3 regions of the Weizmannia agrestimuris genome follow, and region 2 is predicted to be linked to each of the others. Evidence: riboswitches for the same ligand, from Rfam matches in the RefSeq annotation. Region 2 holds a riboswitch; each other region holds the start of a gene.

Region 1 (8,949 bases), on a different contig from region 2:
ATCCGGAAAAACAGATCGGCTTCAGTTTCATGTGCGTCATCAAACATTCCGGTTTCCTCCTTTAGTGTCCAAATAGATCATATTTTCTAACAAGGTGAACTGAACCAAGCCGGCTGGATTATTTGTTTTTCGCCTTTTTAATTTTATGATCAATGACGGAAATTCCGGTAAACTCTATCAATAAAATAAGAGGAATGAAAAGACTGTTTACGGTTTTAAAATATAAAACTACGATAAGAAACAGGAATAAAATGGCAGCACTAAAAATATATCTCAATTTCAGGAAACGAACGATCTGTTTATTGGGTATGTTATTCATATGATGGGATTCTTTTATAAAAAAGGAATCGATTTTAGACAGTTTCTTCGTTTTCATAAGAACGAGATACCGGTAAAGCAAAAAAAGTATAAGAATGATCATAGCAAAACCTAACACAGTATTTATCACTGTATCAAACATTTCGGAGCCCCCATTTCCGCATCCTTTACAGTCTCAACATAACATATTGCTTCAAAAATGACTATCCATAATTGACCGTTGATTCACGCTGAAAAAGTAAACGGACAATGTAAAAGAAGGAAATCCGCAGTTCTTGTGCTACAATAGATGACGATAAGAAAATAGAGAATTGTGCCAACCGATTGATAAATGGATTTCAGCTGCCGGGGCGAAAAGAAATGATAAAGGGCTGGCAAAGGAGGAAGCAAGAGAGGAGGTTAATAAATGGATTTCATTCCCATTCAAGTCAGGCAGCATCTCCAGTATATTCTCCCGTTCCGAAGGGATTCTTTTATCGTAAGCTTCGGAACGGATGCAAATTTCAATGCAAGAGAGTACCTTGAATGGCTTGAAATGCAGCAAGTACGATTTCCGGAAGGTTTTATGCTTGCGATTGAAAATGGTGTTCCAATTGGACAGCTTGAGGTGACACGTAAAGATTTTGAAGGTAAACCGATTGGCTATGTCAACTTGTACTATCTTATTCCGGAAAAACGTGGCTCGGGTCTTGGCGCTGAACTACATGCGTATGCGATGAGCGTTTTCAAAAAACATCAATTGGAGGAATACCATCTCAGAGTATCCCCGACAAATAAGCAAGCCATTTCGTTCTATGAGAAAATGGGAATGAAATGGCTAAAGCCCGAAATGGACGGGAAAGTGTTCCGGATGGCAGGAAAGGTTTAGAACATTAACGATAAAAGAAAAAGCGGACAGGAGAGGAGCAAATGCATATCCGTATTTTAAAGGAGTCTGATGCTGACGCATATCAGAAACATCGATTTATAAAGGCCATGTTTACGGCATGTTTGTCGCATGAACTTCGAGAGGAAAGGGAGTGGGGAGACACTTTAAAAAAACGCATAAGCATAGCGAAAGAAACCAAAGGCCTGGAAAAACAAATCAATTTAACTGTTGTTTTCGGAAATCCAATCGCAAAGAAACGCTACAAGGGCGCATTTTCAAAAGCATTCATTTAGCGTAGTAGGGGGGACTGCATTGAAAAACAACAGAGCGCCAATTGTGATCATAAGTTTAATTGCAGTTGTGCTTTTGTTCCTGGCAGCGGCATACATCCTAGGATTTGGCTATCATATTCTATCCGTATTTTTTGTGTTTTTAGCCCTATTTGTTCTCTGTATTCCTGTGTATGTGATTGCCAGATTCCTATCCAGTTTTAAAAAGGGAACACAAGCAGCCCCATCCATCAAAGTCAAAACAATGGATACGGTGAATGCAGTCGTGCTTATTTGCCTGTTTATCGTGGGGTGTTATCTGAACGCTTATGGTGCAAGGGCAGGCGAACAGCTGCACGTTTATGAAATTGGAGGGCGGGCGGACGGCTATGCTTCATTGGCTCCTAATCATATCTTTTCAGCGATTGTGTTGGTTGTACTGGGCATGGCTGTTTTTTGCAAGAAAAAAGTGCAGAGTATTGCAGTATATAAATTCGTTTATACCGCATAAAAATTCAATCTGAATTCTCGCTATTAAGGGCTTGACATGGAGCCTCTGCAGCCATGATTCTTTTGCCAAGCGGCCAGCTGTAACAGATTTGGCAAACCCAAACAGGTTATCATGGCTACCCCTCCATGTAAAGCCCCTCTGCATAACCATTTGCATAGAAATTTTGCACATCTCTGCACTTTAATTTTGCAATAAACACATGGCTGGGTTCCTGATATTGAATTTTTATGCCGGCCGGGTTTCACCGGTTATCTATGTCGTGAGCAGTACGATACTGGTTTTAAATATTGGGTTTGCTACTGTTTATTTTACACATACGCTATTCTCAAAACTGGGGGATATGTATTCCGTCCGAGCATTTCAATATAGCTTATTTTGCCTTGCTTTACTGTATATCACCAAGTTAAAAGATTCACTGAATGAGTTTTCAATAAAAATGAGGAAAGAGACTGTACAGTATAAGGGATTTCTTCTTTTACTCTTTAAAATTTCCGTACGGTATAGTAAAATGCCTCGATTGTGGGCGATTTGTTTTTTTCCTGTTTTGCTTATTGTCCAAATGGTCCTCATATTATTTGGTCAGCGGCCGGACAGCTTTATCCGTTTGTTTTTAGATACAAGTTCTTTCACCTATTCCAGGATACCCAATCCCCCTCCGGAAATGTTAAAGGGAGACGAACACTATTTATGTTCTGTGGCAGCGAGGGGTCACACAAAAGTCGTTAAGCCGGTAAGGGCAGGGCTCCGGCACGGCAAAAGAATTCCTGTGAACCGCCAGCTGCTTGTTGCGAACGCTTTCGAACATCTACTTGAAGAATACATGCCGCGTATGCATCACTTCATCCGCTATATTTATGATAAATACGGTTATCCTCTCAGCAGGCATATCCGTACAAAGTGGTCAGCTGACCTTGTCTATCTTTTCATGAAACCTTTGGAATGGTTTTTTCTGTTTATCTTATATACAGTGGATCAAAAACCGGAAAACAGGATTCAGATTCAATATAGCGAACTGCGTAAATAACGATCATCATCGTTTTATATCTGAACCCGGTTCGTATCAGCCGGGTTCAATCTTGGTGTCCAAATGCCAGTCTGCATTTTCATCGGGGCGCAAAGCCTGAATTAAGTATAAATTTAACGCCTCAAGCTGTCCGCCTACTGCCACTCTTTCCGGTTCCTCTACATGAGCCATTAAAATCAGTCCGTCCCATATGTTCACCATAAAATTGACAATCGTTTCAAGCGGCTGTACCGGGTGAAATTCACCCTGTTTTACGCCCTCTTCTAGAAGCGCTAAAAAGCTTTTCATGGCCCGGGTATACCTTTTTTGGAAAAATGCCTTTCTTTCCGGATTGCGCCACCTGGTGACAGAGTATTCATACATCACGATCCCGTAAGGATTTGGCAAACTTTGGAAAACCACTTTCTGATAGGCTTGAATGGCATCCCATACTTTTTCATGGCTGCTTGCCAGGTCTTGAATGTACGTATAAAATGAATCGTCATTTTTTTCAATAACCGCCTGCATGATTTCCTCTGTGTTAGAAAAATACTGATACAGATTTCCTCTGCTAATGCCGGCTTCTTTTACGATATCCTGCATGGTAACAGGTTCATAGCCTTTTCGTTCAAACACCCGCTTCGCAGCATCCAATATATGATTTTTTCTTTCTTCAAGATGTTGTTTTGATACCCTCGGCGACATGAATTTCCTTCCTTTCTGCTTTTTTCATTGCGATTGCGGAAACGGCAGCAAGCAGGCAAGTGGTTCCGCCAGAGATCAGGAATGCGAGACGGACGCCAAACCACTCTGAAAGCGAGCCTCCAAGTAATATGCCAACAAGCACAGCGAGTGTAGAAAGGCTGTTGATGGTACCGAACACTCTTCCGGTATGCGTTTCAGGCGATTTCTTTTGGACGAGCACATCGAAAGGAATGACAGCCATTGTAAAAGAAAAACCCATCAGAAAAAAGACGCAAGGGTAAACGGCTTCAATGATGCCGATCGGCCAGCCGGTACCCGTACTTACCATGATACAACCCAAACCAAGTATGGCGGGGCTGATTTTTAAAGTGATTAATTTCTCCCCTAACTTTATTTTCGTAAACAGCACGGAAGCAGTAAGCATGCCAAAACCGCTTGCCGCAATACACCAGCTCGCAAAATGGACCGTTGCGTTCTTGATATCCCTTATTAATATCATGGCCTGGGAATCAGAAATTTGCAAGGCCAGTATCATGGTACAAAAAACGATCAGACCTATTTTTAACACGGGAAAACCGGAGAGAAAGCGAAATCCTTCAGTTAGCGAGACCTTTTCCCGATGTTCTAGATCACTTTTTACCGGGCTCTGTAATGTTGGCGCCTTGATTCCAAACAGCAGGAGGGCGGAGAGGAAGAAAGAAATGGCATCAAGATAAAAAGCGCCTTTGATTCCGGTCAGGCTGATCAATGCGCCGCCTGCTACCGGCCCGATGATTTTGGCACTGTTATTGATCATCTCGCTTGTGCCGATTGCCGCCTGTATTTGGTTTTCACCAACAACTTGGCGAAGCAGGCCGCTTTCTGCAGGGGTGAAGACGGCTGAGAAAAAGCCCAAAAAAAATAGAAAGATATAAACTTGCCAAAGCGAAACGGAAAAAGCAATCCCGAGCACACAACCGCAGCGGGCGAAATCCGAGAAGCTCATCAGCACTTTACGGTTAAACCGGTCTGCCAGCCAGCCGGCAGGGGATCCAAATAAAATTGACGGCAGCACCATGCATAATGTAATGCCTGCCATTGCAATCGGGTCGGCGTGCCACTTAAATGCCACTAATGCAAACAATGCAACAAGATGCAGCCAGTCCCCAAGATTTGAAACGGTTTGCGCACTGATTAAGAATAGAAAGGAATGATTTTTAAAAAGCGAATGCTTCATTATGCTCCTCCTTAAATGACACATGTGTCGTTTTTATAATTATAAGCGACATTCGTGTCATTTAACAGACTATTTTCGTCTTTTTCATAAAATTGGTTTTTTTGTGAGCATACAAGCACGAGAAGAGGGGGCGATGTGGTTGTTTCCGTCAGCACTTGCAACCGCAGCCGCTGTCGTATAAATATCTGAATGGCTGTCTATTCAGTTTACGATGACGGAATGAAGCGTTAAATGAGCTTATATATCGTGAGTATCATCATGATTGAAAATTTTTGCAGTTTTTTTCGGGATTTTTGGAAAAACAGGAGCCCTGACTGGGAGCCGATAATTGAACCAATCACCATAGAAAAAAGCCTGCACCACTTTACACAGGCAAATAGAAAGCCTATAATGGAAAAAAGTGAATATTTCAGACTACTAGGGGTGCCCGGATTGGCGGGCTGAGAGAAAAACATTTGGTTTTTCAACCCTTTGGACCTGATCCGGATCATGCCGGCGTAGGAAAGTAGGGATTTTGGGAAATTTTCTTGCTTATTAAAGTCAGGTCTTTTACAGGCCTGGCTTTTTTCTGTTGGAAGGGAGGGAAAATAGCTGCTTTTAGGGCGGTAACCGGAAAAACCTCGTCAATGACGACGGGCAGGAAGAAATAAAAACAAAAAGTAGGTGGAAGATTGCTATAGCAGGAAAAAATTCAAATGGTTGAACGGGCTTTGGAACGGTTTGCAGCTTGTACATATTGGAAGTTCGGATGAAAGGAGGTTTCCTAAATGAAGTGGCGAAAATGGCTGGGGGATTACGGACTTTTTTGCGTTACGATGCTGGTCTTGATAGCCGGCTGGCAGTGGGTCATACAGAAAGGGGTGATCCCGTCTTTCATTTTGCCGTCCCCTACCCAAATCTATGCATCTTTCATAGAAAATCACAGGCAACTAATAAATGTGCATTTGCCTGCGACAGTGGAGGAAGTCGGCATCGGTTTTCTTTTATCTGTTGCGGGTGGAGTGATGATCGGTGTCATCATGTATGTCTCCAAAACGGCTGAAAAAATCTTTTATCCGTTTCTTGTTATTTCGCAAACGATCCCGCTTGTCGCCGTATCACCTGTTTTTATGATGTGGTTCGGCTATTCAGTTTGGAGCAAGGTAGCGATTATTGTGTTAACGGCTATCTTTCCGATTGTAATCAGCACTTTTGACGGATTAAAAACCGTCGATCCCGCCTATCTGAATTTGTTTCGGACAATGGGCGCCAGCCGTTGGGATATTTTCCGAAAACTTTCTGTCCCGATGGCCCTTCCCCAATTTTTATCCGGCTTGAAATTATCGGTTGTATATTGTGTCAGCGGGGCAGCGATCGGAGAGTGGCTTGGCGCAACTGCGGGGCTTGGCTTTTTTAGCAAGCGAATGTCTGGGTATTTGCAGTCGGGCGCTGTTTTTTCGGCCGTTTTTCTTTTGGCTGCACTCGGCATGGGATTATTTTTGCTTATTTATGGGATGGAAAAAAGCTTATTGAAAAACAGAACAAAAATTTAGGGGGATGTTCAATGAAGAAACGATGGGTAATGGTCGCTGTACTGGCGTGTATGCTAGGTGCCTGCAGCAATCATTCGCAGCAAGCAACGAAACATGCGCAAAAAGTAACGATCATGCTGGATTGGTATCCAAATGCGGTTCATTCTTTTCTTTATGTAGCCAAGGAAAAAGGCTATTTTAAAGCGCAGGGCCTTGATGTCAGCATCAAAATGCCTTCTGACACAAATGACCCGTTAAAACTTGCGGCTGCGAATCGAATTGATATTGCATTAAGTTATCAACCCCAAGTGTTAATCGCGCGCGATGAGAATATTCCGGTCCAATCTTTTGGCACCGCCGTCCGCCATACGCTGAACCGTGTGATGGTGCCAGCTTCAAGTGGTATCCGCTCACCGAAAGACCTGGCGGGCAAAACGGTCGGCTATTCTTCCATTCCGCTGGAAGAAGCAGTCGTTCGGACAATGGTCAAAGCAGACGGGGGCGATCCGGACAAGGTGAAAACAGTGGATGTTGGCTATGATTTAATCCCTGCTCTGACAGCCCGTAAAACTGATGCGATCGTCGGCGGTTTTGTTAATCATGAACAGTTGCTGCTGGAAAAGGAAGGCGTACCCGTTAGAGCATTCAATCCGGCAAAATACGGTGTTCCGGATTATGCCGAACTCGTTTTCATCGCAAACGAAAATAAGCTGAAACAGCAGCCAGACATTTTTAAAAAATTTCTTGCTGCTGCCGAAAAAGGCCAGCAATATGTCAAAAAACATCCGGAAAAGGCGCTTGCCATTTTGTTAAAACATGAAGATGCCTCTTCACCGCTGGATAAAAATGTGGAAACGAAGAGCCTGCACATTTTGCTGCCGCTGATGAGCGAAAAAAATAAAACGATTGCCGATCAGGGCCTGAAAAAATGGCAAGACGTTTCGGATTGGCTGTACCAGACAAAGATCACAAAAACACATGTCAATGCCGCAAAAGCTTTTGTCCATTTAGAAAATAAATAAGGAGCATTCTGGAAGCCAAATCGCTTTGGCTTCCGCCAGCATGGGATCACAAAACCGGGTGGCGGAACATGCAGAGTATGTTATTCGCTTCAAGCGCTGCATGTTCCTGCGGGAAGCCGCAAAAAAACCGCAGCTGTATGCCTGCGGTTTGCATGTTAAGCCTAAAAAGGGCCTCCGGGGCTTTGCCATCCTGCTGAACATAACGATCAAACGTCTCGGGCCAGGAAAAAACGCTTATCGCCTGGCCCAAATGGCAAAGCATGCGATGCGGCTCTTTCCGGAAAAAGCCGCATCGCATGCTTTGAGCAATGAATGGGACTGGTTAATACACCATGCTTTCATCGTGGTAATATTTAAATTCGAGCAAGTTGTTGGAGGGATCTTGGAGGAAAAATGTCCAATGTTCCTCTTGCCTGCCCCCAAACCGGACCATTTTCTCCTGGAAAAATGCCAAGCGGTTTTTCTTTGCGGATTGGAGGGTTTCCTCAAATGCTGCTTTATCCAAAAAAGTAATGCCGAAATGGCGGGGATACATTTTCGGGTTGGGGTCTATTTTTTCAGGGCTCAGATGGCAGACAACCTGGTCCCCGAAAAAATTGAAAGTGACCCGGTCATCATACCGGCGCGCCACCTTACAGCCTAATTTCTGATAGAAATCGGCTGTTTCATCAAGATCTTTGCACGGGATCGCCAAATGAAAAATTTTATCCGTTTTTCTCATGGGAATCTCCTCCAATAAAAAAAGTATCTGATCGCAAACCGAGCCTTAATGTTTCAAGCGCAAGGGCATCCGAAAAAGGGATGTTGGCCAGATTGGCATCCGGGCCGAGCTGTTGGATAAAAAAGCCTGGAGCTGCTTGTTGGGCGCTTCGAAAATGAAAGCATCGCGGGGAATCCCGGAGTCCAGGATGGCCGCAAACATCTCCTCCCGTATTTCCCCGTCCCCGTTGCAAATGCCGCTCGTGCCGCTTTCCCTTGCCTCTGTCATCACTTTATATGCGCCTGCTTCTAAATCTTGACTAATCGATTCCAGCCATAACGCCGGCGTGTCGGCTATTGATTTGGCAGTATCTTTTGAGCCAACTTCACTTAACACTTTAAACTCCTTTGAAAATTCCGCAATATAATGGCACTTTTCCGGATTGGACAGCGGCAGGGTGCCATTTGAGATTTCAACATATTCGCATGCAAACCGCCGGCAGTATTGAACGTACCGATCCGTCTTTCCCTGGCTGGCAAACTTTTCAAATAAAGTGCCGCCGAAAAAGAAGGCAATGCCGTTTTGCCTCAGGTGATCTATTTTTTCTTCCAAATGGCGCGAAACCACCGATGTTCCCCAGCCGAATTTGACGAAATCAATATAAGGGGCTGCACTGTTCATGGTATCTTTAAAAAAGTTCAGCGGAATGCCATTGTCAATTAAGATGGTGATTCCGCAATCCCGCGGTTTCTCATTGCGTAAAGGCAGTGTCAAACCATGGTCATTCATCTTCAACCCTCACGATCGTTGGAAATTCTCCTGTTGG
Region 2 (9,254 bases):
GTCTGCCATTATTTTATCATAAAAAGGGGAACTTTTGTTTGCATTCCTGCATAAAAGGCAGAATTGATGAAATGTTCCTAGGATGATAGACTGATAAAGAAAGATATGTTAGAATTTAACAAAATATGGATGGGGAGCTGGCAGTTTTGGAAGCAAAAAATGCGTTAAACATCCGGCGGCTGGGCGGCAAGGAAAAACTTCCGATGGATTTACTGCTCCTTGCCGACCCGTCACGCGAAATGGTGATGGCTTATGCCAACCGCGGAGAATGCTATGTGGCGGAAATTGAAGAAAAGGTGATCGGCGTTTACATCCTGCTACCGGCGAGGCCGGGAATCGTGGAATTGGCGAATGTGGCGGTTGCAAAAGAACATCAAGGGAAAGGCTTTGGAAAACGGCTTGTGCTGGATGCCATCCGGAGGGCAGGAAAAAGAGGATTTAAAACGATCGAAGTAGGCACCGGCAATTCCAGCATCAGCCAGCTGGCCTTGTATCAAAAATGCGGTTTCCGGATCTCCGGGGTGGACAGAGGCTTTTTCGTCAGGCATTATGCTGAAACGATATACGAAAACGGGATTCGCTGCCGGGATATGGTACGGTTATCCCTCGATTTGGTAGAAACGACATGCAAGGGGTAATGGAATTGGAACTGGTCTTTTACAATGATGATTTCAAGCAGCAATTGGACAACTATACAATAACGGATGATCAGCTCCGTTTCACCGGCCATCCGGATGAAGCCATTGCCCTTGCAAAAGATGATCCGGAACGGCACCCTGTTGTTGCAGTCCGGCATGGCTGGATCACAAACTTTTTTGTGCTTCATGAAAAAAATGGCGCCAGGCCATATACAAGTCATCCGCATGCCATATTGCTGCGGACGTTTTCAACCGATTTCCACCAGCAGGGAAAAGGATACGCCAGGCAATGTTTAAAACAGCTGCCCCATTTTGTCCGTACCCATTTTCCGGAAATAGAGCAGATGGTTCTTGGGGTGAATACGGAAAATGTTGCTGCCCAAAATTTGTACAGACAAGCCGGGTTTGTGGATGAAGGGGGCAGGATGTTTGGAAAAAAAGGCGAATTGATTATTATGCATTACCATTTAGGCAAAGAAGGGATATACAGATGGAAATAAAAGAACTTGCAAACCGGGAAGAGTGGAAAGCAGCGTTTCCGGTGATGAAACAGCTGCGTAAACATTTGGACGAAGAACACTATCTCCAGCTGGTGGAAGAGGCGGCAGAAAAATCGGATTACAAGATGGCCGCAGTAATAGATGACGGAAACATTGTGGCGGTAACCGGCTATATGCCGATGATTACCTTGTACAACGGGCGGTTTATTTGGGTATGCGACCTGGTGACGGATGAAGCGCACAGATCAAAAGGGTACGGCGCCAGGCTTTTGGCGCATGTGGAAAAACAGGCCGGCGAAAACGGATACGGCATTGTATCCCTGTCATCCGGCCTGCAGAGAAAAGACGCACACCGGTTTTATGAAGAAAAAATGGATTATGATAAAGTCAGTTATGTTTTTTTAAAAAGATTGTAGTTTGTGCATTTTGGCTTAAAAAAGCGCAGTTTATCGCCGTACCTCTTCATCTCCCGGGATGGCCGGTGTTATAATGCTGATAAGAATCAAAATTGAGTTAAAAATGCGGCTAATCTCTTGACATTGTGACTAACTTAATATAGAATAATATTGAACTGGAAAACTGGAGCTAGGGTTCCGCTTCATTCAGAAGGTCTGCGACCGAGGGCTTCATCTCTTGTAATAAGACAAGAGGCACCTATTGATATAAAAGATCCGAGGGGAAAGGTTCAGTGTATTTCTTATGCGCTGATTCTTTCCCCTCTTTTTTTATTTTAAAGGAGGAATGAGGCATTGAATGTAATCGACCAAATTTATCCGGGTGTAGCCGTTGTTCTTTTTGATCAACAGGAAAGAGTATTACTTCAAAAGCGGGTAGATGTTGGAAAATGGGGTCTTCCAACCGGCCATGTTGAACCCGGGGAAACTGTTTCACAAGCAGCAATCAGAGAGATGCAAGAAGAGACAAACTTAACAATTCGGATAAAACAAATAATTGGTGTTTATTCCGACCCTGAATTTCAAGTTTTCAAGTATCCCGATGGAAAGTGTGTCCATTTTATCACCACTTGTTTTTTGGCGGAAATTGCAGGAGGAAAGCTGCAAAACAATTCTTCCGAATCTTTAGCACTCCAGTTTTTTCAGAAAGATCAGCTTCCTGCAAATTTATTAAAAATGGTTCCGCTGTGGCTTGGGGACGCTTTAGCAGGCTATGCAGGTGCATTTATCCGATAAGATTTAAACGAAAAGAACAGGAGGGGTAGTTCAATATGAAACAAAAAATCTTTCTGACAGCACCTTTTAAAAAAGTGATGGATCTCCAAACATTATAATTGTAAGTCTCTCTGTTTCCAAATTTCAGATAAAAACAAATGTCAGCAAGAGCTACATAAAACCGTCCAGAAAAGATATACCGTCATTCTTTTGGTCGTAAAAATGTAATTACCAAACCAATTGTTTTAACAATATATTTCGTTATCAAAAAATGTGAAAGGTCGTTTTCAAATGGAATCGAATGAGAAATTAAAAGTCCCATACTCATTAGAAGTAGTGCCAAAAAAGGAACAGCAAATTGCTTCGTTGCAGATTGCACTGTTATGGATCGGAGCAGGATTAGGACTGGCTGCTATTTTTTCAGGAAATACACTGGCAGGTCTTGGTTTGACGAATGGATTACTGACGATTATCGTTGGCATGCTTGTCGGGTCAGTTCCTATGTATTTCATGTCCCGCATTGGAACAAGAGAGGGAGTATCAGGTATGATTGCTACCCGTGCTTCATTTGGGATTAGAGGTTCTTTTTTTCCGAGCTTGTGCAATGCGCTGCAGTTAATTGGCTGGACAGCTGTGATGATTCTGATGGCAGCTGAAGCCTGTGTATCTTTAAAATTTGCAGGAATTCTTGGGAACCGAGATTTTTGGATTATCTTGATTGGTTTGATCACAACGGTTAACGCGCTTTTGAAACACAATCATTTAAAATGGTTTCAGATATTTACAGTTGGTGCAACATTGATTTTATCCATCATCATGACCTATGCTGTTTTGTCAACAGTAAATGTTGCAGACTTAATGGACAAGAAACCTAAAGGTCATCTTACTTTCTCTCTCGGATTAGATTATGTGATCGGCATGTGCCTTTCCTGGGTTCCTTTGGTTGCAGACTATTCCCGGTATGCAAGGAATATTAACGGGGCCGCACACGCTACATATTGGGGTTATGCGCTATCCAGCATCTGGATGTACTTTGTTGGCTTGCTTTGTACCATTGCTACTGGCCTTTGGAATGCAAGCCCAATTCCAATCATGGGTGCACTGGGCTTGGGTATCCCAGGTCTGCTTATTATTTTTTTTTCCACTGTAACGACAGCTTTTCTAGATGTTTTTTCAGCAGGTGTTTCTGCAAGCAATTTATTTCCAAAGTTTTCGGAGAGGCGTCTTGTATTCATTGCAGGAGTGTCAGGCACACTGATTTCGCTGGTGTTTCCAATTGATAAATATCAAAGCTTTTTATTAATCCTTGGTGCTGTCTTTATTCCCATTGAAAGCATCGTATTGGTTGATTATTTTTTAATCCGTAAACACCTGAAGCTAGCAGACTTGACTAAACCAGAAGGATCGTACTGGTACCGGGGCGGTGTTAATCTGGTAGCTTTCGTCGCTTTTGTGGTTGGTTTTGCTCTCTATGAAGTCAGCTATTTTCAAGCTTGGCCAATTGGTTCGTCATTTATTAGTCTGATTATTACGGCAGTCCTTTATTATTTCCTTATGAGACTTCTTCATAGGGATCAATTTTCAAAGGTTAGAAGCAGTGGCATATACAAGAATCATGCAGCAGGCTGATAAGTTATTTTCAAAAACATTATAACAAATGGATGGGATCCAATCTGTCAAATGCAGAAAAAAATAATACTATGATCATTTTAGAAGAGGTGTATATTAGATGAGACCACAGGTATTAACAATTGCAGGAACTGACAGCGGTGGCGGTGCAGGTATTCAGGCCGACCTGAAAACTTTTGAAGAGAGGGGTGTCTACGGCATGTCTGTAATCGTTGCCGTGACAGCGCAAAATACAAAAGGAGTTCAGGGAATTTTTCCAATGCCGGTTGACAGCATTGTCCGTCAAATGGAATCCATTGCGGACGACTTTTCAATTGCAGCTTTAAAAACGGGTATGCTGTTTGATGCAGAACGCATAGAAGCTGTTGTTGACGGAATTAAACGATTTAAATGGAGGCCGCTGGTTGTGGATCCGGTCATGATTGCAAAAGGTGGGACACATCTCGTTGCTCCTGAAGCAATTGCGACGATTAAAAAGAAATTGGTTCCGGTTGCTGATGTCATTACACCGAATACACCGGAGGCGGAAGTTCTGTCAGAAATGACGATACGTACTGATCAGGACCGGGAGCACGCAGCACGACTGATTCTCAAAAGAGGGGCAGGTGCTGTGCTGTTAAAGGGCGGACATGATCTGGTTACATCAGAAACTGTTCGTGATTGTCTGGTGACGAGGGAGCAGACAATATGGCTCGAATCCAAACGCATTGATACCGTTCACACTCATGGAACTGGTTGTACATTGTCTTCATTGATTACAGCTGAGTTGGCGAAGGGCCATCCCTTAGAAGACAGCGTAAAAACAGCTAAAAAATTATTGACAAGAGCAATCTCTGAGAGCCCGGGAATTGGGCATGGACATGGACCAATTGCCCATTGGGTATTAAGAGATGAAGATGGAGAAAGATTACAAAGCTAAATTCACATAATATAACCCCTGCCGGTGATTTTCATTAAGCTTTACAAAGCATAATAGAAAAGCTATAATTGAAAAAAGTAAATCTTTCAAACTACTAGGGGTGCCCGGATTTGGCGGGCTGAGAGAAAAACCGGCGTTTTTCAACCCTTTGGACCTGATCCGGATCATACCGGCGTAGGAAAGTAGGAATTTGTAAAAAAATTTCTTGCTGATGAAGTCAGGTCTTTTCGGGCCTGGCTTTTTTGCATGGGAAGGGGTGGGACAAATGAAACTGGATGAGCAGGTGGTTGTCGTCACAGGCGGAAGCAGGGGGTTAGGCAAAGCAGTTGTAAAAGCTTTTGCAAGAGAAGGGGCGGGCGTTGTCATCAACTATTTTGAGAGTGAGGGGAAGGCAAAGGATCTTCAGCATATTTTAGGAGAAAAAGCGGTTGCCCTGAAGGCGGATGTAAGGGATCCGGCGCAGGTAAGAAAGATGTTCCGGCAGGCCGAAGCTTATTTTTCCAGGCCTGTCACGACAATTGTAAATAATGCCCTCGTGCATTTCCGCTTTGATCCGGAATCCCGGCACGATGCTTCCCGAATTTCGTGGGAGGAATACAGCTTGCAGATGGAAGGTGCGGTTCGCGGCGCATTAAATACCATACAGGCCGGCCTTGCGGAAATGAAACGGCTGCATTTCGGCAGGGTGATCAATATTGGCACAAACCTGTTTCAAAATCCGGTTGTCGCCTACCATGATTACAATACGAGCAAGGCAGCGCTCCTCGGCTTCACCCGGAGCATGGCGAAAGATCTGGGGCAATATGGCATTACCGTTAATATGGTATCCGGCGGCCTTCTGAAAACGACGGATGCAAGTGCGGCCACATCTGAAGAGGTTTTTCAATTGATTCAGGCAACAACCCCGCTGCAAAAGGTGACAGAACCGGAAGACGTTGCGGATGCCGTGTTGTTTTTTGCATCGCCATGGGCCAGGGCGGTAACCGGACAAAATCTCGTCGTTGACGGCGGACTTGTAATGGATTAGGCGGATGGACCTTACCCTGCAAGAAAATCCCCATTTAGAGGTATGACAACGATTAGGTGTAAATCAAATGCCTGTGAAATTTGGAGAATACGCGAGTAAATGAGAGACAATTGTACTTTATTGAAGGAGGGAATGGAAATGGAAAAAGAAAAACCAATTGAACTGCTTGAAAAAATCAGGGAAGCCAATCCGCTTATCCATAATATCACGAATATTGTGGTGGCTAATTTTACAGCAAACGGGCTGTTGGCACTTGGCGCATCTCCGGTAATGGCCGATGCGGTGGAAGAAGTTGCCGATATGGCGAAAGCGGCAAATGCGGTCGTGTTAAATATCGGCACTTTGAACGAAAAAGCCGTCGAAGCAATGATTTTGGCGGGAAAGTCTGCAAATGAAAATGGCGTTCCGGTCGTCCTTGATCCGGTAGCTGCCGGTTCAACCCGTTACCGGACAGAAACGGCAAAAAAATTGCTGAAAGAAATCCGCTTCACATCCATCAGGGGAAATGCCGGAGAAATCGCCAATCTGATCGGAATAGATGCCAAAGTAAAAGGCGTCGATGCAGGAGATACCGGCCTGGATACGGGCGAACTCGCTTTAAAAGCGGCAAAAACGCTTCATACTACGATCGTGGTAAGTGGCAAGACGGATGCGGTGTCAAACGGTACAAACCTTTATCTCGTACATAACGGCCACCCGCTTTTAACAAAAGTCACCGGGACAGGCTGCCTTTTGTCCGCGGTTTGCGGCGCTTTTCTCGCTGTTGAGAAAGATCCGGTCCAGGCATCTGTTTCGGCGCTTGCGATTTACGGCGCTGCTGCGGAAATCGCAAGGGAAAAAACAGGCGGGGATTTGCCGGGCAGTTTTCAAATGGCATTTTTAGACCAGCTGGCAGAAATAGGGGCTGAAGAAATCCAAAAATATGCCTCTTTTGAAAAGAAAGAAGGATGAACGTCATGAAAAAAGCACTTACCATTGCCGGTTCTGATTCCGGGGGCGGTGCAGGCATCCAGGCAGACTTGAAAACATTTCAGGAATTGGAAGTATACGGCATGTCCGTGATTACCGCGGTGACAGCGCAAAATACACGCGGCGTCCAGGGGGTATTTCCGCTCGGACCCGAAGCCGTCTCCCGCCAATTGGAGTCCATTGCCGGAGATATGGGGACGGATGCGCTAAAAACCGGCATGTTGTTTGATTCCGGCATCATCGAAGTGGCCGCGGAAAAAATCAAAACCTACCGCTGGGAAAAACTCGTTGTGGACCCGGTGATCATTGCAAAAGGCGGGGAAACCCTTTTGCAAAAGGAAGCGGTTCAAGCCTTAAAAAGCAAGCTGCTTCCGCTCGCCTTCATTGTGACGCCGAATCTTCCGGAAGCAGAGGAACTGGCAGGAATGCCCATCCGAAATGCCGGGGATCGGAAGGAAGCGGCACGCATCATTGCGGATTGCGGCCCCCGGTATGTCCTTATTAAAGGCGGCCATAACGCATCTTCCCCGGTTTCGAGCGACTTGCTTTTTGACGGGGTGAATTTTTACGAATATACAGCGAAAAGGTACGCAACAAAAAATACGCACGGCACCGGCTGTACGTTTTCTTCGGCGATTACGGCGGAATTGGCAAAAGGCGCGGATATATTTGCTGCAGTGTCGACAGCAAAAGCATTCATTTCCGCCGCGATCGAAGACGGCATTCAAATTGGACACGGGCACGGGCCGACAAACCATTGGGCGTACCAAAAAAGGAGAATGAAAAACGGATGACAGCCGAATATTTGCGTGGCGCATTGAAACTGTATTTTATTATGGGCAGCCCGAACTGCACGCTGCCGCCGGAACAAGTGCTGGAAAAGGCCATCAGGGGCGGCGTCACCCTTTTTCAATTCCGTGAAAAAGGGAACGGTGCACGAAAAGGCGAAGAAAAGAAAGCGCTTGGTGAAAAATTGAAGTGGATATGCCAAAAAAACGGGATTCCTTTTCTTGTAAATGATGATATTGCACTTGCGTTGGAACTGGATGCTGATGGTGTGCATGTCGGGCAGGAAGATGAACCGCTGGCATCCGTACGAGAAAAGTTGGGGGATAAGATCATCGGCGTCTCGGCCTATACGTTGGAGGAAGCCAGGCAGGCAGCAAACGGAGGCGCGGATTATCTTGGCGTCGGCCCAATTTTTCCGACGAAATCGAAAGAAGATGCGAAAGAAGCGAAAGGCACAGCCGTCATTCGCGAAATCCGCCAAAATGGCATCCGGATTCCAATTGTCGGAATTGGCGGCATAGGGCCGGGCAATGCAAAAAGCGTCATAGAAGCGGGCGCAGACGGCGTTTCCGTCATTTCTGCGATCGCAGGCGCGGAAGATGCAGAAGCGGCAGCTGTCCTGTTGAAAAGGGAGCTCGCTTTATAATGAAGGCGTAAAGCCCTGCGCCTTTTGACAGTTTAAAAATGGAATCAAGATAAGCCGGGTGTAGGAGCCTGGCTTTTTTGGTGCCAAGCAGGCTGAATGGCGGTGAATTTTTTGCGAGAATTTTTCAATATCTTGGTTGATAAAACGTTTGTTCTTGTGATAAAATACAAACAAACATTCCGGTGGAAGGGAAGGTGAGGGCTGTTAAAACCAGATAACCTCTCATCATTTGTTGTTTTTTGTGCTGGCAAGGCGCAGAGAATGGTTTATGCGAATAAGGGGGAGAGGCAGTGGAAAATTACAGAAAATGGGAGGATGTACCGGAAAATCTGAAAACAAAAACACAGCTGAAAGCATTAAAACGGAAGCCTGTCGGGGAACCCAAAGCGATGAAAATCGGCTATCGCGGAAAAAAATATCCTTTGTACGATATAAACGAAACACAGGTCGTGAAACAAAGACAAACGGATATATCCAAACTCGAAATGACGATTCATAACATCGCTGAATCTCTATATATTATCAACAAGTCAGCTAAAAAAAGCAGGGATACAAAAAAGATAAACTATTTTGACAGGAATTATGGTGTGGTCAACAGAGCAAAAACACGGCAATTAAAACTGTATGCATTAAAAGATGCTGTCCTCCGCAAGTTGCTTGATGAAAATAAGGCTGAAATGATCGGCTATCATACTCAGAATGGAAAGAAATTGCTGCTCATTCAGCTGGAAGACTACACCTTTCATTTACCGGCAGAACAAGGCCAGACGAAATGTTTGAAGCACCTGGGCGAAATTGCTATTATTCCGGCAGCGGCAACAAGAAAAGTTACGCTAAAATATAATGAAGCGGTAAAACTTTTAGAAACCTTTTTGCAAAAGGATTGAAAACAGCGAATCCGGAAAGTCAAACGGGAGACATGCGGGATTTTCTTAAAATGTTTTTCAAAGTTTACGCAAATGATGGTA
Region 3 (12,514 bases), on a different contig from region 2:
GTATTTATTCATAAAATAGCGCGCCTCATTCGCACGCAAACCGGCTAGCGCCTTCGCAACAGGTGAAGACTCTAGACCAACATCAGACACATTTTTGAAATCAACGATATAGGACATGCGCAACGCTCCTTTTCCTAAATGGATTTGATGTAAACACAACAATATATAAAAACCATTCTATACTTAACCGCTTACAATATTTGTCCTCGCTCACCAGAAATGATCACTGATATTTTTGGGCTCTCACCTAGCATTTCTATTATAACAAAATTGGTAGCACTGAATGGGGAAATTGCTGAGGCGAGTTTTCGGTGCAAAACATCCATACAAATCCGGCCGTGACCATTTTTGCTAAAAAATCCTGGTTGAATCATGTGCAGAATCTGCTGTTTTTACATTTCCTACAGCAGCGATTATTTGGATAAAGGATGTCTCCTCAAACCCAAGCTTTTGTTTTCACCAAGAAAAAATCTTTCAGCTCTCCCTCCTATTCATGTTAAGTTACCTTACATAAAAAACAAAGAAAACACCAACACTGGTTCTACTTTATCTATTTTGAATAATAAATAGATAAAGAATTGTGCAAAATCGCTAATGAAAAATCGTTTATCCTTTGCTATATTAAAAATACAGATGACATTATATGTGATATTAAATGACATCAAAAGAAACATCCCAAATTCACTACCGTAAATTTATTGAAAAGGAGCTGAAGCAATGGCTACTCAATTGGAAAGTGCTTATCCGCAACCGCAGAAGAAGGCGAGTATGGATCCCTCCCTGATCCCGAAAACAGATGCAGACAGAACAGTTGGCCCTTTGAATTATATTTTTATGTGGATTGGGGACGGGGTCAATATTGGAAATATTACGCTTGGTGCAAGTCTGATTGTGGCCGGGATGGCGACATTAAACATTTACCAAACTTTTGCTGCGGCATTGATCGCCATCAGTATTATTTCAACCATCTTTTCATTGAACGACAGATTAGGCTACAAAACAGGCATTCCGTACGTTGTCCAGCTGAGAATGTCCTTCGGCGTAAAGGGTTCGATATTCACATCGCTTTGCCGCGGTATACCTGCCATTGTTTGGTACGGATACCAAAGCTGGATTGGCGGCACGGCTTTAAATGAAATGGCCAAAATTGCAACGGGCGGAGCTTTTGACAATGCGGCTGTTTGCTTTATCGTGCTCCAATTGTTTCAAATTGCGCTCTCCCTCTATGGCTTTCATGCGATTAAGTGGGTGGAGGCCCTGACTTCAGTCGTGATTTTAGCTGCACTTTTCTATGTGTTCAGCATTCTTCTCACATCCCATAGCGCCACGATTGCAAACAAATGGGTGCATGCAAAAGGAACGTGGGGGCTGCCATTCTTTGCTTTTATCATGACGTTTATGGGCAATTATGCCGCCATCTTTTTAAGTGCAGCGGATTATTCAAGAGAATTGAAAGCCGGGATCAGCCATACAAAAAGAAGGTTATTGTATTTTATTCCGATCTTTATCGCATACGGGTTTGCTTTAACGATGGGGGCCATGCTTGCTTCTGCTACCGGTATTACAAATCCTGTAAAGGCCTTTTCGGTGGTGGTCGATAATCCTTATATTACATTTTTCGTGTCTGCGTTTATCGTGATCGGGACCGTTTCGGTGAATATGGTTGCCAATATTATTCCGCCAACTTACGTCATTACATTGCTTACGAAATTAAAATTTAAGTATGCTGTCACCATTACAGGGCTGCTTGCTTTTGCATCTTTTCCATGGGTGCTTGTCCGGGATTCTTCAGCAAAGGGGCTCGACATTTTTATTCTGGCTTACTCGGCATTTTTAGGTCCGATTGTAGCCATTCTATTGATTGAGTACTACATCTTCCGAAAACAAAAGGTAAATATCGCCGACTTGTACGCGGAAGACGGGCCTTATTCCGGCTATAACCCTGCGGCTGTCATTTCATTAGTAATTGGCGCGGCTGCCGCACTTGCAAAAGTGGAACTGGCATGGATCATCGGCTTTGTTGCGGCTGGTTTAGCCTATGTCATTCTGTCAAAATACGCATTTCCATTTTCAAAATTTAAAAAGGATACAATTTTTCAAAATACAGTCGTTCTCGAACCAAATCACAGGGAGGGGATTCACAACGAAATATGATACGCTCATTAAAAATGGAAAAGTCGTTTTTAGAAACAGCGTTAAAATTGCTGATCTTGCCATCCAAAATGGAAAAATTGCTGTAATTGCGGATAAAATTGAGGAAACGGCAGAACAAGTTTATGACGCTTCAGACCAATATGTGATGCCGGGAATGGTCGATATCCATGTGCATATGTGCGAACCGGGGCGGACGGAATGGGAAGGATTTGAAACCGGAACAAAGGCGCTTGCCGCCGGGGGAACGACAACCTATGTAGATATGCCTTTAAATGCGCTGCCTGCCACGACAACAAAAGATGCTTTAGAAAAAAAGCTTGCCGCTGCCGCCGGCAAAAACTATGTGGACTACGCTTTTTACGGCGGATTAGTCCCAGGTAATCTCGATCAGTTAAAAGAACTTTCCGATTGCGGTGTTGTTGCTTATAAATGTTTTATGGCCAGCTGCGGAACCGATTTGCCGGGAGACTTTAAAAATGTAGATGATTACACGCTTTATGCGGGGATGAAAAAATTAGCCGAGCTGGGACATATTTTATTGATTCATGCAGAGAATGCCGCCATTACCGATGGGTTAGCAGAGGAGATGATTAAACAAGGGAAAACAAGCCCGGCTGATTATGTTGCAACACGGCCGGTATTTACTGAAGTGGATGCCATCAAGCGGGCGCTGTATTTTGCGAAACAAACCGGGTGCAAACTGCATTTTGTCCATGTCAGCAGTGCGGAAGGAGTGGAAGAAATTACGAAAGCGCGGAACGAAGGACAGGATGTCACGCTTGAGTCGTGCCCACATTATTTTACAATCACAACAGCCCAATTTGCGGAAATCGGCCCGCTTGCAAAATGTTCCCCGCCTTTACGCAGCGAAGCGGAGCAGGAAAAACTTTGGGAAGGATTGAAACAAGGAAAAATCGATATGCTGACATCCGACCATTCCCCTTGCCCGCCTGTAATGAAGGACAGCGAAACCGGAAATATTTTTGAGGTATGGGGCGGCATAACCGGGTGCCAGAATAATGTCGATTTGATGTTCGATGAGGCTGTCAAAAAGCGCAATATTCCCATTACGCAATTTACGCGCATGATTGCAACCAACCCTGCCGAACGTTTTGGCTTAAAATCGAAAGGGGAAATTGCGCTCGCAAAAGATGCGGATCTCCTCTTTCTCGATCCCGACCGGCCATACACGGTAAGTGCGGAAGACCTCTATTACCGCCATAAGCACAGCCCGTATATCGGCAGAAAAATTGATTGCCGGGTTACGAAAACTTTTGTAAGAGGACAGCTCGTATTTGATCTGGATGGCGGTGGTATCAAGGGTGAGCCGGTTGGCAAATGGATCCGGCCAGCGAAGGTTTCAGACTATGCCGGAGTGCCGTCATAATGCCAACAGCATCAGGCTCTGCTTTCAAGAGCCTGATTTTGCTGGCATAAATTTTGGCCGGTTATCAATAGCTGGCATCCTGTATGCGCCGTGGCAATGCCTTCATTCCTCCCCGGTGTTTCGCTCAAAACTTACGGTTGCTTACGGTATGATTGATCATCCTGCCCCATCCTTTATTTTTTTGTAAAACTTTTATCAAAACATAGCCAAAAATGGCCCCTGCAAAAGAACTTAAAAAGAAGGCAGGGATAAATCCGAAAAGCGTTGATGTTTGGCCGAGCAGAAAAACAGCAATGGGATAACAGGCCAGGGCACCGAGAATGCCCGTCCCCATGACCTCCCCGACAAAGGCAAAAATGAGCTTATTCGTCTTCGCGTAAAGATAAGCTGCCAAAAACGCGCCGATCATGCTTCCCGGAAAGGCAAAAATACTCCCTGTCCCAAGCAAGTTACGTAAAAGCGAGGATATAAAGGCTTGCGCAACCGCATAACCGGGGCCGAGCAAAACAGCCGAGAGTATATTGGCAAAATGCTGTACCGGAAAAATTTTTGCAAAACCGACCGGGATATAAATCAAGCTGCTGGATGCAGTCGTTACAGCCGCAATAACTGCAGTTGCTGTTATTTTTTGTGTTTTTCTCATTAGAACCAAACTTCCCTCCTTTTTAGTTGCGAATGAAAATCAGACCGGCCAGTCTTGTTTTTTATCGTTCATATCCCAAAATAAGTATTCATACTTTGAGGCCATTTGAAAATGGCGTTCTAAGGCCATCAGTTCCGTTTCTGATTTTCCGCTTGCCAGTTGGTCCATTAAGTCAATTAACCACTGCGTTCCGGAGCCGAACGTTTCTGAAGAATAGGTTTCGATCCATTTCTTGTAAGGATTGGCCTCCAATGTGTCTCGATGATTTACTTTTAGCAGTTTCCCAATTTCCCAATAATCCCAGGCACACGGCAACAAGCAGGCAACAAGTTCAGCCAAGCTTCCATTGGCGGCCACTTGCAGCATATAACTCGTGTAAGCAAGGTTAACCGGCGTTGGTTGGGTTGCTTCTAAATCCGTGCGTGTAATGCCAAACTCGGCAGCGTATTGGCGGTGCAGTTCCATCTCAAAATGCAACGATTCATGGAGCACCGCAGCAAATCTCGTCATCATGCCGAGGTTACCCGCTTTCACAACACCCATGGCAAACAGTTTTGCGTACTCAACTAAATATACGTAATCCTGCTTTAAATAATAGATAAATTTATCTCTTTCTAAAGTTCCGTTCCCCAGTCCCACGACAAAAGGATGGTTATGGTTTTTCTCCCAAATCGGTTGGACATTTTGATATAGCCTTTCTGTAAAAGATCGTTTCAACAATGATTCCTCCTTGTTTACCGGGAAACCGATTGCGGTTTGCAGGCTGGTTTCTCCCTTTGCCCCGAGCGATGGCCAGAGGCGGCTCCTCAAAATAAAAAACCCGCCCTCCATCGGAAAGCGGGTGTATCAATTACAAATCATCAGGTGTAATTTCATCACCTACTTCCCTTCGCTAGTACGAACTAGATCAGGTTCAAAGGGTACTTCTCAGCCAACCCGGCGCCCCTAGTAGACTATTGTGAATATTCATTTTCATTACTCTTACCATATCATAGTCCCGAATTTTGTGCAACAGCAAATTTATTGCCCGTAAAATATGGAAAAAAGCACAGGATGTTACCCCAAATGCTGCCCGTACCATGCTTCAGTTCCCGAGATACGGTATTTTTTTTACAGCCAACCACATCAGCGATTACTTGTATGGATTTTCCTTCTGCACGAAGGGTGGAAATCTTCACCATGGATAAACCTCCGTATTGATTGCGTTTTCATCGTAAACGGTTTATCATGCTCTTTTTTTCATTTATTTAGCTTGTTGCATTTGATTATCCAACTAGCCTTTTGTAATTTTATCAAAAAAGTCTATATAATCTACTATTGTATTTTCAAAATAATCACCTAAATAAATATTGAAATGTCCACAATCGTACGCTTTAATCGTTGCTTTCTTGGAGCGTTTTGCACACTTTATGGTTGCCCAAGCAGGTGCTAATATATCTTTCCGACAAACCGCATAAAATATCGGTATTTCTATATTTTTAGTATATCTACTAGGCGAATATTTAAAAAATTCCAAAATCGTTCTTGCAGGGGCTTTATTCACAAACTTTAAATTTTCAGGCATCAACTTAAAAACCTCTTTGTAATCAGGAACAGCCATCATCGCTACTTTCCCATGCGCATCCACCAATTTAATCATGACCGGATGATACCCGGTAATAGAAGATAAAACGTCGGCTATGACAAAGGGGAATATTTTTAGGGCAGATAGCGGTGAGACCGTTTTCATTGTAGCTAAATTGTTTGTATATGGGCACTGTGCCACGGTTGCAAGAATATCTATTCGATAAGCTGATAGGGTTATAACGTGTCCCCCACTAAACGAACTTCCAAACAGGAGTATTTTACTATCATCAATCCTATCATTCTTTTTGATGAAATCAATGGCAGAGTTCCAATCTGCAAGTTGTTCTTTTACATTTATCCGTTGTCTTTTATTTCCGTCACTTGCTCCATGGTTACGATAATCAAATAAAAAGCAGGCATACCCGGCAGCAGCAAACCTTTCAGCATATGCGTCCAACCGCATTTCACGCACTCCACCCAAGCCATGAGCCATTACAATTACCGGGCATCTTTTATCTACATTGGGTAGATATAGCCACGCGCTACACCTTGTTCCATTTGAATAAAAGTCAATATCTTCTCGTCGAAATTGATTGTTCATTTTTCTCCCTTCTCCCGCTTCAGGCGAGCACAAACATTGCACGAAATAGAATTGACATATACGTATAAAAATGGCTCCACAGTGAACTACTCCCACTTCGACGGGTCACTCGAAGTAGGGGCTTCTCGACTTATCGTTACTTTTACGAGCTAACGAAAGCTGACCAAGCGATCCTTTTTGTTCCAAGCGTTTATGTTTCATACTAACCCCAATAAGCATATGCCTTCTTGTTTGTATCCCCGAATATTGCTCAATTCGTCCAGCGCAGTTTGTGACCAAAATACACGATACTCTTTGTCCACGCTTAAGACCCCTTGAAACATCTCCGAAGATACTTAAGCCCCTGTTCTTTGCTGTAAATGCGTCCGTTTCGCCGATCTTCGCGACTCTTTTGAACCTGACGAACAACTTCTTCATCTTTTGCCAGATATTCAACTTCCTTTTCGTTTAGTGCTTGTTCTCCCCGCTTGAAGGTTAAAAATTCAATAAAATCATACACTTCAAGGACATCTTGTTCAGGAATTTGATCAATCATCCGCTTTAATTCTTCACGGCTCACTCTCAAAACGTTTCACCGCCTTGTGGTTTATTTTCTCATTATATTTTTTAAATGCAAACACACTCCACATGGCTCAGGTGCTGTGAGATATCAGGACGTCCTATCCGTTAAGCAGAATCTGGGTTAGCCATGAGACATCTTTTAAAACGATACTCAATCAATAGCGTTTGCTGCGACATTGAAGGGTATTGATTCTGGCCCGGCCTTAAAATAGCAGTACCGGCCACTTTCCCTAATTTGCCGCGTTTCGGCACTGTCCAGGAAATGGCCGAAATTGGTTAAAAATACTTCAATTTCAGGACTTATATTTTCGGAAATCTATTTTATCAATGTCTTTATAATTGTTATGATCTGCTCTATAACTATTCATAGAGGAAGCCTCATAAACACATAAATATTGTTCAGGATTTAGTAAATAAAATTGAACATCCCCCTTTTGATGCATTTCCGGATCTTCTAATTTTACGCCTGCAAAATTGGGGAAAGTGGGTAGTTGTTCTTACCCGTTGCCCTGCAGGCGGTCAATCAGCTAAATAGTTGCCTTCCATATTGTCCACCGGTCTTTTTCAACGATGTTATTTTCCTTTGTCACCTTTTTCTGGACATAATCGGTCAGCAAACTTAGTTCTTGATCATCCAGTTCATACAAAATGCTTCTTCCTGTTCTTTCACTTATGTCTTTTAATAATTGCGCTTTATTTTCGTGCACCTTTCTTGTTTCCCATAATTTAACTTCTTCAATTTTTTTGAACCCTGCTTCTTGCAAAGCCTCGATGACCGTTTGGCTGCTATGCCTGCGTTTTATTTCCTCATCAATTAATTTTGGAAATAACTCAAATAAATACCCTCTGATGTTTGTGTTATCTCCTTCTAATAAGCAATCATCGGGTGTGCGATCTTGAATAATAAAAACCCCGCCATCCTTTAACAGTCTGTGTGCTTCTTTAAAACAAGCATGCAAATCCCAAAGATGGTGTATTAACGCTCTTTCAATCACCAATTGAAAGCTTTGACTTTCTAAGCCTGTATCATAAGCGTTTCCGAGTTGAAAGGAGATATTTTTATAGTCTTTACAATTTTCCTTCGCTCCTTCAAGAATCGGTTCCGAAAAATCGATGCCTATAACAGTTTGAACGCCCATATCTGCCAGGGCTTTCGAATAAATCCCTCCTCCGCACCCGATATCTAAAGCGTTTGATATATGCTCGACAGTTAGCAGACTTTTCATCATGTCAATCCAGGAACGATCCGCAACACGGGTTGTATAAGTCAATCGATTTTGCTTACTGTGAAAATCAATTCCCATTTCTTATCCCTCATCTCTATTGAAAAATCATATTACTCTAAAAACTGAACTTAGTTTTTTACATTTAGACCAAGTCATCCATTTTACATCCTAATTGCTTTTGCAACCGGTAACAAAATAGCAATGTTTCGCTCATTCTCTCCAGCTTTATTTTATTATACCTCATTGGAAAGAAAAATTCGGAAAATTTTATTACAAATCATAAATATTCATTATAGTCCCGGTAATAAGCCGGCTATTGGAGATTTTTGATTTTGAATAAAAAATCGCCCTGATTTTGGAAAGGTGATTTTCACAAAATCAGGGCTTTGTATCGTTGCTGTTTACACATCTAAAACCAAATGCGCCACACATTCCACATGCACCGTATGCGGGAACAGGTCCACCGGCTGGACGGCAGTCAGTTTGTAGCCAAACGGTTCGAGTTCTTTTATATCCGTTGCAAATGTGTCCGGGTTGCAGGAGACATAGACAATGCGCGCAGGTTGGGCCCGGCCGATTTTGCGCATCACTTTGCCGCCGGCGCCGGAACGCGGTGGGTCGAGAAGCAACAGTTCCGGGTTGCCGAAGCTTTCCAGCACTTCATCTATCCCTTTGCGTGCGTCTTTGGCAAGGAAATATGTGTTTGAAATGCCATTGTCTTTTGCATTCCGTTTGGCAGATTCAATCGAGGTTTCGACGATTTCAATGCCGGCAAGTTCCCCGACACGGTCCGCAAACGGCAGCGAGAATGTGCCGACGCCGCAGAACAGGTCAATCATTTTTTCCGTTTTCTCCGGCCGGCCCATTTCAAGCGCAAGATCGACGAGTTTCTGTGCCTGTACCGGGTTGGTTTGGAAAAATGTATCGAACCATATCCGGTAACGGTAACCGCCCATTTCATCGTAAATAAAATCACGTCCAGAGAGGACATGTGTTTTTTCCGCCTGTGTCCGGTCTGCCCAGTCGGTATTTTCGAGCCAGAGCAGGCTTTTTACTTGCGGGAATTTGCCGGTGATCCGCTCTGCCAAATCGCGGGCCGCTTCAGCTAGTTCCCCATCCGGCGCTTTTGTTGCAAACAGGGCGAGCATCATTTCCCCTGTTGCAAAAGACTGGCGCACCATTAAGTGGCGTAAGAGGCCTTCGTGCGCATCTTTGTCATAGCCTTTTAAGCCATGCTCTTTTACCCACGCGGCCACTTCCATCGTGCCATCCACCATTTCTTTTCCGGCAATCAGGCAGGTTTCAAGTGGAATCACTTTCCGGAAATTCCCTTGCTCATGGAGGCCGAGCGATCCATCCGGAGCAAATGTAAATTCCATTTTATTGCGGTAATGCCAAGGATTGTCCATGCCGATCGTATCACGGACAAGCGCCGGGTCAAAGCCTTGTGCGGCAATGGCTTCTTTTACATGGGCAGTTTTTTGTTTTAACTGCCCCTCGTATGCCCAGTGCTGCCAGACACAGCCACCGCAACGGTCAAAGTGCGGGCACATGGGCACCACCCTTTCCGGATGGGCTTTCAGAATTTCATCCGGCAGCGCCTTTCTTCTTCTTTTCTCCGGCTGGTCCACGGTGACGCGTACTTTTTCCCCCGGAAGCGTACGCGGAATGGTCAGTTTTAATTTTTTCGCGTTACCAAGTTCATTTTCACGCCAGACAACCGCCTGCCCGGAACCTTTTGCATCAAGGCCGCGGATTTCTGTCACCAATGATTCCCCTTGCAAAATGGCCAATCCAATCTCTCCTTCCATTGAAAAACAAATATCTTGAACACGTTTAAAGTGTAAAATTTTCGATTCAAAAAAACGGGCGTTTCACTGCCTTGTAATAGTATAATGGAAAAAAAGCGGTTTGCAAATGTGCATCGCGCCGTTGCAAGCCATCCCGTAAATAGAGCTTGCTGGGCGAATCCGATTTTCTACCCATTGATCAGCAAATGCTGTCTCAATATATAGAAGAAACTATCTGCAAAATGCAGGATTCTGTCTTCTAATACGATGAAACAGCTTGCGAGTGCAAACTCTTCTCTTGATTTTTATAAACCAAATCTATAAATTTTGCTTAATCAGCAACCCATAAGCAAAACAAAGCCCGTGAATCATGAGTTATCCACGGGCCTTGTTTTGCTTTCTGATTTCCAGTATTTTTGGCAGTTTGATTGCCAGATGTTCACGACATTTTCGCTGTTTTTCATATATATAATCTGTTGTCTTTTCAATGGAAACGAGCTTGTTGATTTCATCTTCCTCTATATCGAGATCAAATTCATCTGATAACTCCACAGCCAGCTCTGAAAGATCAATCCAGTCTGCACCGAGATCATCGACAAAAAGGGTGTCATCCTTTATTTTCGAAGGGTCATCATCGAAATCATTCAACACAATGTCGCGCACTCTTTCCCGGATATTTTCTTTTGAAATGGTTTCCCGCATCATCATCAGCTCCATTGTGTAAATGTTAACAAATTGTTTCTCATCTACTTTTAATAATAGTCATTTTACAACGCCAGCACAAGAATGCAATACCTGACGCTAACTTTTTTATGCCAAATTTTTCCGGAAAAAGACCACCGCAGCATTCCTTGGATATAGATACGCCCGCACAGCTTCTCTACAAATCAAGTGACAAGGACGGATGCAAACACTAAAATGATAGTATAGTGTAAACGGATTCTTTCGGTAAAGCAGATGCACCATTCCTTTACCCAAAAGAATTTTCTCTAACCGTATTATCATATTGAACGAAACTGGGGATGCCTCGGCCATTCCAACTGAAGCAGCAAAACGAAAACCTCTGCACTTACGATACGAGGAGGAAGATGAATGATTAGTTTTGATGAACAAACGAAAACTTTCCATTTGCAAAATGATGAAGTGAGTTACCTTTTACAAGTAGATGCATTCGGCTACGTTGAACATCTGTATTGGGGAAAGCCGGTGAGATCCTATCACGGAGGTCGCGCCTATCCGCGCATTGACCGCAGTTTTTCCCCGAACCCGCCCGGTGCAAAAGACCGCAAATTTTCTCTTGATACGGTACTGCAGGAATTCCCGGGTTACGGCAACGGCGATTTCCGTGAGCCGGCACATATTATCCGACATGCGGACGGGTCAACGGTCACGGACTTCCGCTACCGGGCGTATGACATTTTAAAGGGCAAGCCGGCGCTTCCCGGGCTTCCCGCTACTTTTGCCAATCAAAATGAAGCCGAAACGTTGAAAATCATGTTGGAAGACAAGCTTACAGGCCTTCAATTAACGCTTTTATATACCATCTTTCGCGATTTTCCGGCGATTTCCCGCGCGGCTGTGCTGACAAACGGCGGAAACAAACCTGTTCGAATTGAACGCTTGATGAGCCTGAATGTCGATTTCCCAGCCGGAAATTTTGAGCTTTTGCATCTCCCCGGCGCCCATAAACGCGAACGGCAAATAGCAAGAGAAACCGTAACAGACGGCATCAAGCGGATAGACAGCAAGCGCGGCGCCAGCAGCCACCAGGAAAATCCGTTTTTGGCGCTTGTCCAGCCTGAAACAACGGAATTCCAAGGTGAAGCATATGTAGTGAACCTCGTTTACAGCGGCAATTTTGCCGGAATGGTGCAGCAGGACCAGTTCGGCCAGGTACGCTTTGGAATCGGGCTGAATGATTTCGGGTTCAGCTGGGCGTTGGAGCCGGGTGACACTTTTTATTCCCCTGAAGCGGTGATGGTATACAGCAGAGACGGGCTGAACGGGATGTCGCAAACGTTTCACACGCTCTACCGCCGCCACCTTTTGCGCGGCAAGCATAAAGATGCGGAACGCCCTGTATTGATCAATAACTGGGAAGCGACCTATTTCCGATTTCATGATGAAAAACTGCTTGAACTCGCCGACGAGGCGCAAAAGCTCGGCATTGAGCTATTTGTACTGGATGACGGCTGGTTCGGCCACCGGGACAATGACCGCAGTTCTTTAGGGGACTGGTATGAATACGCCGAAAAAATAAAGATGGGGCTCAAAAACCTGGCAGAAGAAATCCATAAACGCGGGATGCAATTCGGCCTCTGGTTTGAACCGGAAATGGTTTCGCGGGACAGCGACCTTTTCCGTGAACATCCGGACTGGGCACTGCAAATTCCGGGCCGCGGGCTTTCTGAAGGGCGCTCCCAATATGTGCTCGATTTTAGCCGTAGGGATGTACGCGAAAATATTTTCCGGCAGATGACAGACATTCTGGATCATGTCCATGTTGATTACATCAAATGGGATATGAACCGCCATATGACAGAAGTCCATTCCGCCCTGCTGGAGCCGGAAAACCAGGGAGAAACC

What was found. A riboswitch is a leader RNA that binds a small molecule or an ion and turns the genes downstream of it on or off. The one in region 2 is predicted to bind thiamine pyrophosphate.
Region 1: linked by a shared signal. The riboswitch ahead of NFR98_RS11010 (ABC transporter permease) and the one ahead of NFR98_RS13700 (3-oxoacyl-ACP reductase) in region 2 are both predicted to bind thiamine pyrophosphate.
Region 3: linked by a shared signal. The riboswitch ahead of tenA (thiaminase II) and the one ahead of NFR98_RS13700 (3-oxoacyl-ACP reductase) in region 2 are both predicted to bind thiamine pyrophosphate.

What each region holds. Positions count from the first base shown of each region.
Region 1 covers NZ_CALPDC010000028.1:29,932-38,880, reverse strand. The annotation lists gene NFR98_RS11035 (GNAT family N-acetyltransferase) at 725-1,186, shown strand; gene NFR98_RS11030 (hypothetical protein) at 1,228-1,479, shown strand; gene NFR98_RS11025 (DUF6688 domain-containing protein) at 1,499-1,966, shown strand; gene NFR98_RS15835 (DUF6688 domain-containing protein) at 2,166-2,990, shown strand; gene NFR98_RS11020 (TetR/AcrR family transcriptional regulator) at 3,027-3,674, opposite strand; gene NFR98_RS11015 (MFS transporter) at 3,643-4,890, opposite strand; TPP riboswitch at 5,300-5,411, shown strand; gene NFR98_RS11010 (ABC transporter permease) at 5,658-6,422, shown strand; gene NFR98_RS11005 (ABC transporter substrate-binding protein) at 6,434-7,423, shown strand; gene NFR98_RS11000 (VOC family protein) at 7,746-8,144, opposite strand; partial or broken gene NFR98_RS10995 (phosphosulfolactate synthase) at 8,128-8,825, opposite strand; gene NFR98_RS10990 (2-phosphosulfolactate phosphatase) at 8,905-8,949, opposite strand, start outside.
Region 2 covers NZ_CALPDC010000049.1:1,020-10,273, reverse strand. The annotation lists gene NFR98_RS13730 (GNAT family N-acetyltransferase) at 126-638, shown strand; gene NFR98_RS13725 (GNAT family N-acetyltransferase) at 638-1,138, shown strand; gene NFR98_RS13720 (GNAT family N-acetyltransferase) at 1,129-1,554, shown strand; gene NFR98_RS13715 (NUDIX domain-containing protein) at 1,888-2,328, shown strand; gene cytX (putative hydroxymethylpyrimidine transporter CytX) at 2,599-3,936, shown strand; gene thiD (bifunctional hydroxymethylpyrimidine kinase/phosphomethylpyrimidine kinase) at 4,037-4,855, shown strand; TPP riboswitch at 4,942-5,053, shown strand; gene NFR98_RS13700 (3-oxoacyl-ACP reductase) at 5,121-5,882, shown strand; gene thiM (hydroxyethylthiazole kinase) at 6,021-6,833, shown strand; gene thiD (bifunctional hydroxymethylpyrimidine kinase/phosphomethylpyrimidine kinase) at 6,839-7,645, shown strand; gene thiE (thiamine phosphate synthase) at 7,642-8,286, shown strand; gene NFR98_RS13680 (YkyB family protein) at 8,577-9,173, shown strand.
Region 3 covers NZ_CALPDC010000009.1:33,071-45,584, forward strand. The annotation lists gene NFR98_RS05945 (DUF8821 family protein) at 1-117, opposite strand, end outside; gene NFR98_RS05950 (NCS1 family transporter) at 718-2,154, shown strand; gene allB (allantoinase AllB) at 2,039-3,541, shown strand; gene thiW (energy coupling factor transporter S component ThiW) at 3,666-4,184, opposite strand; gene tenA (thiaminase II) at 4,224-5,015, opposite strand; TPP riboswitch at 5,052-5,141, opposite strand; gene NFR98_RS05970 (helix-turn-helix domain-containing protein) at 5,174-5,365, opposite strand; gene NFR98_RS05975 (alpha/beta hydrolase) at 5,458-6,351, opposite strand; gene NFR98_RS05980 (hypothetical protein) at 6,656-6,910, opposite strand; gene NFR98_RS05985 (class I SAM-dependent methyltransferase) at 7,440-8,216, opposite strand; gene rlmD (23S rRNA (uracil(1939)-C(5))-methyltransferase RlmD) at 8,540-9,931, opposite strand; gene NFR98_RS05995 (acyl carrier protein) at 10,304-10,630, opposite strand; gene NFR98_RS06000 (alpha-galactosidase) at 11,021-12,514, shown strand, end outside.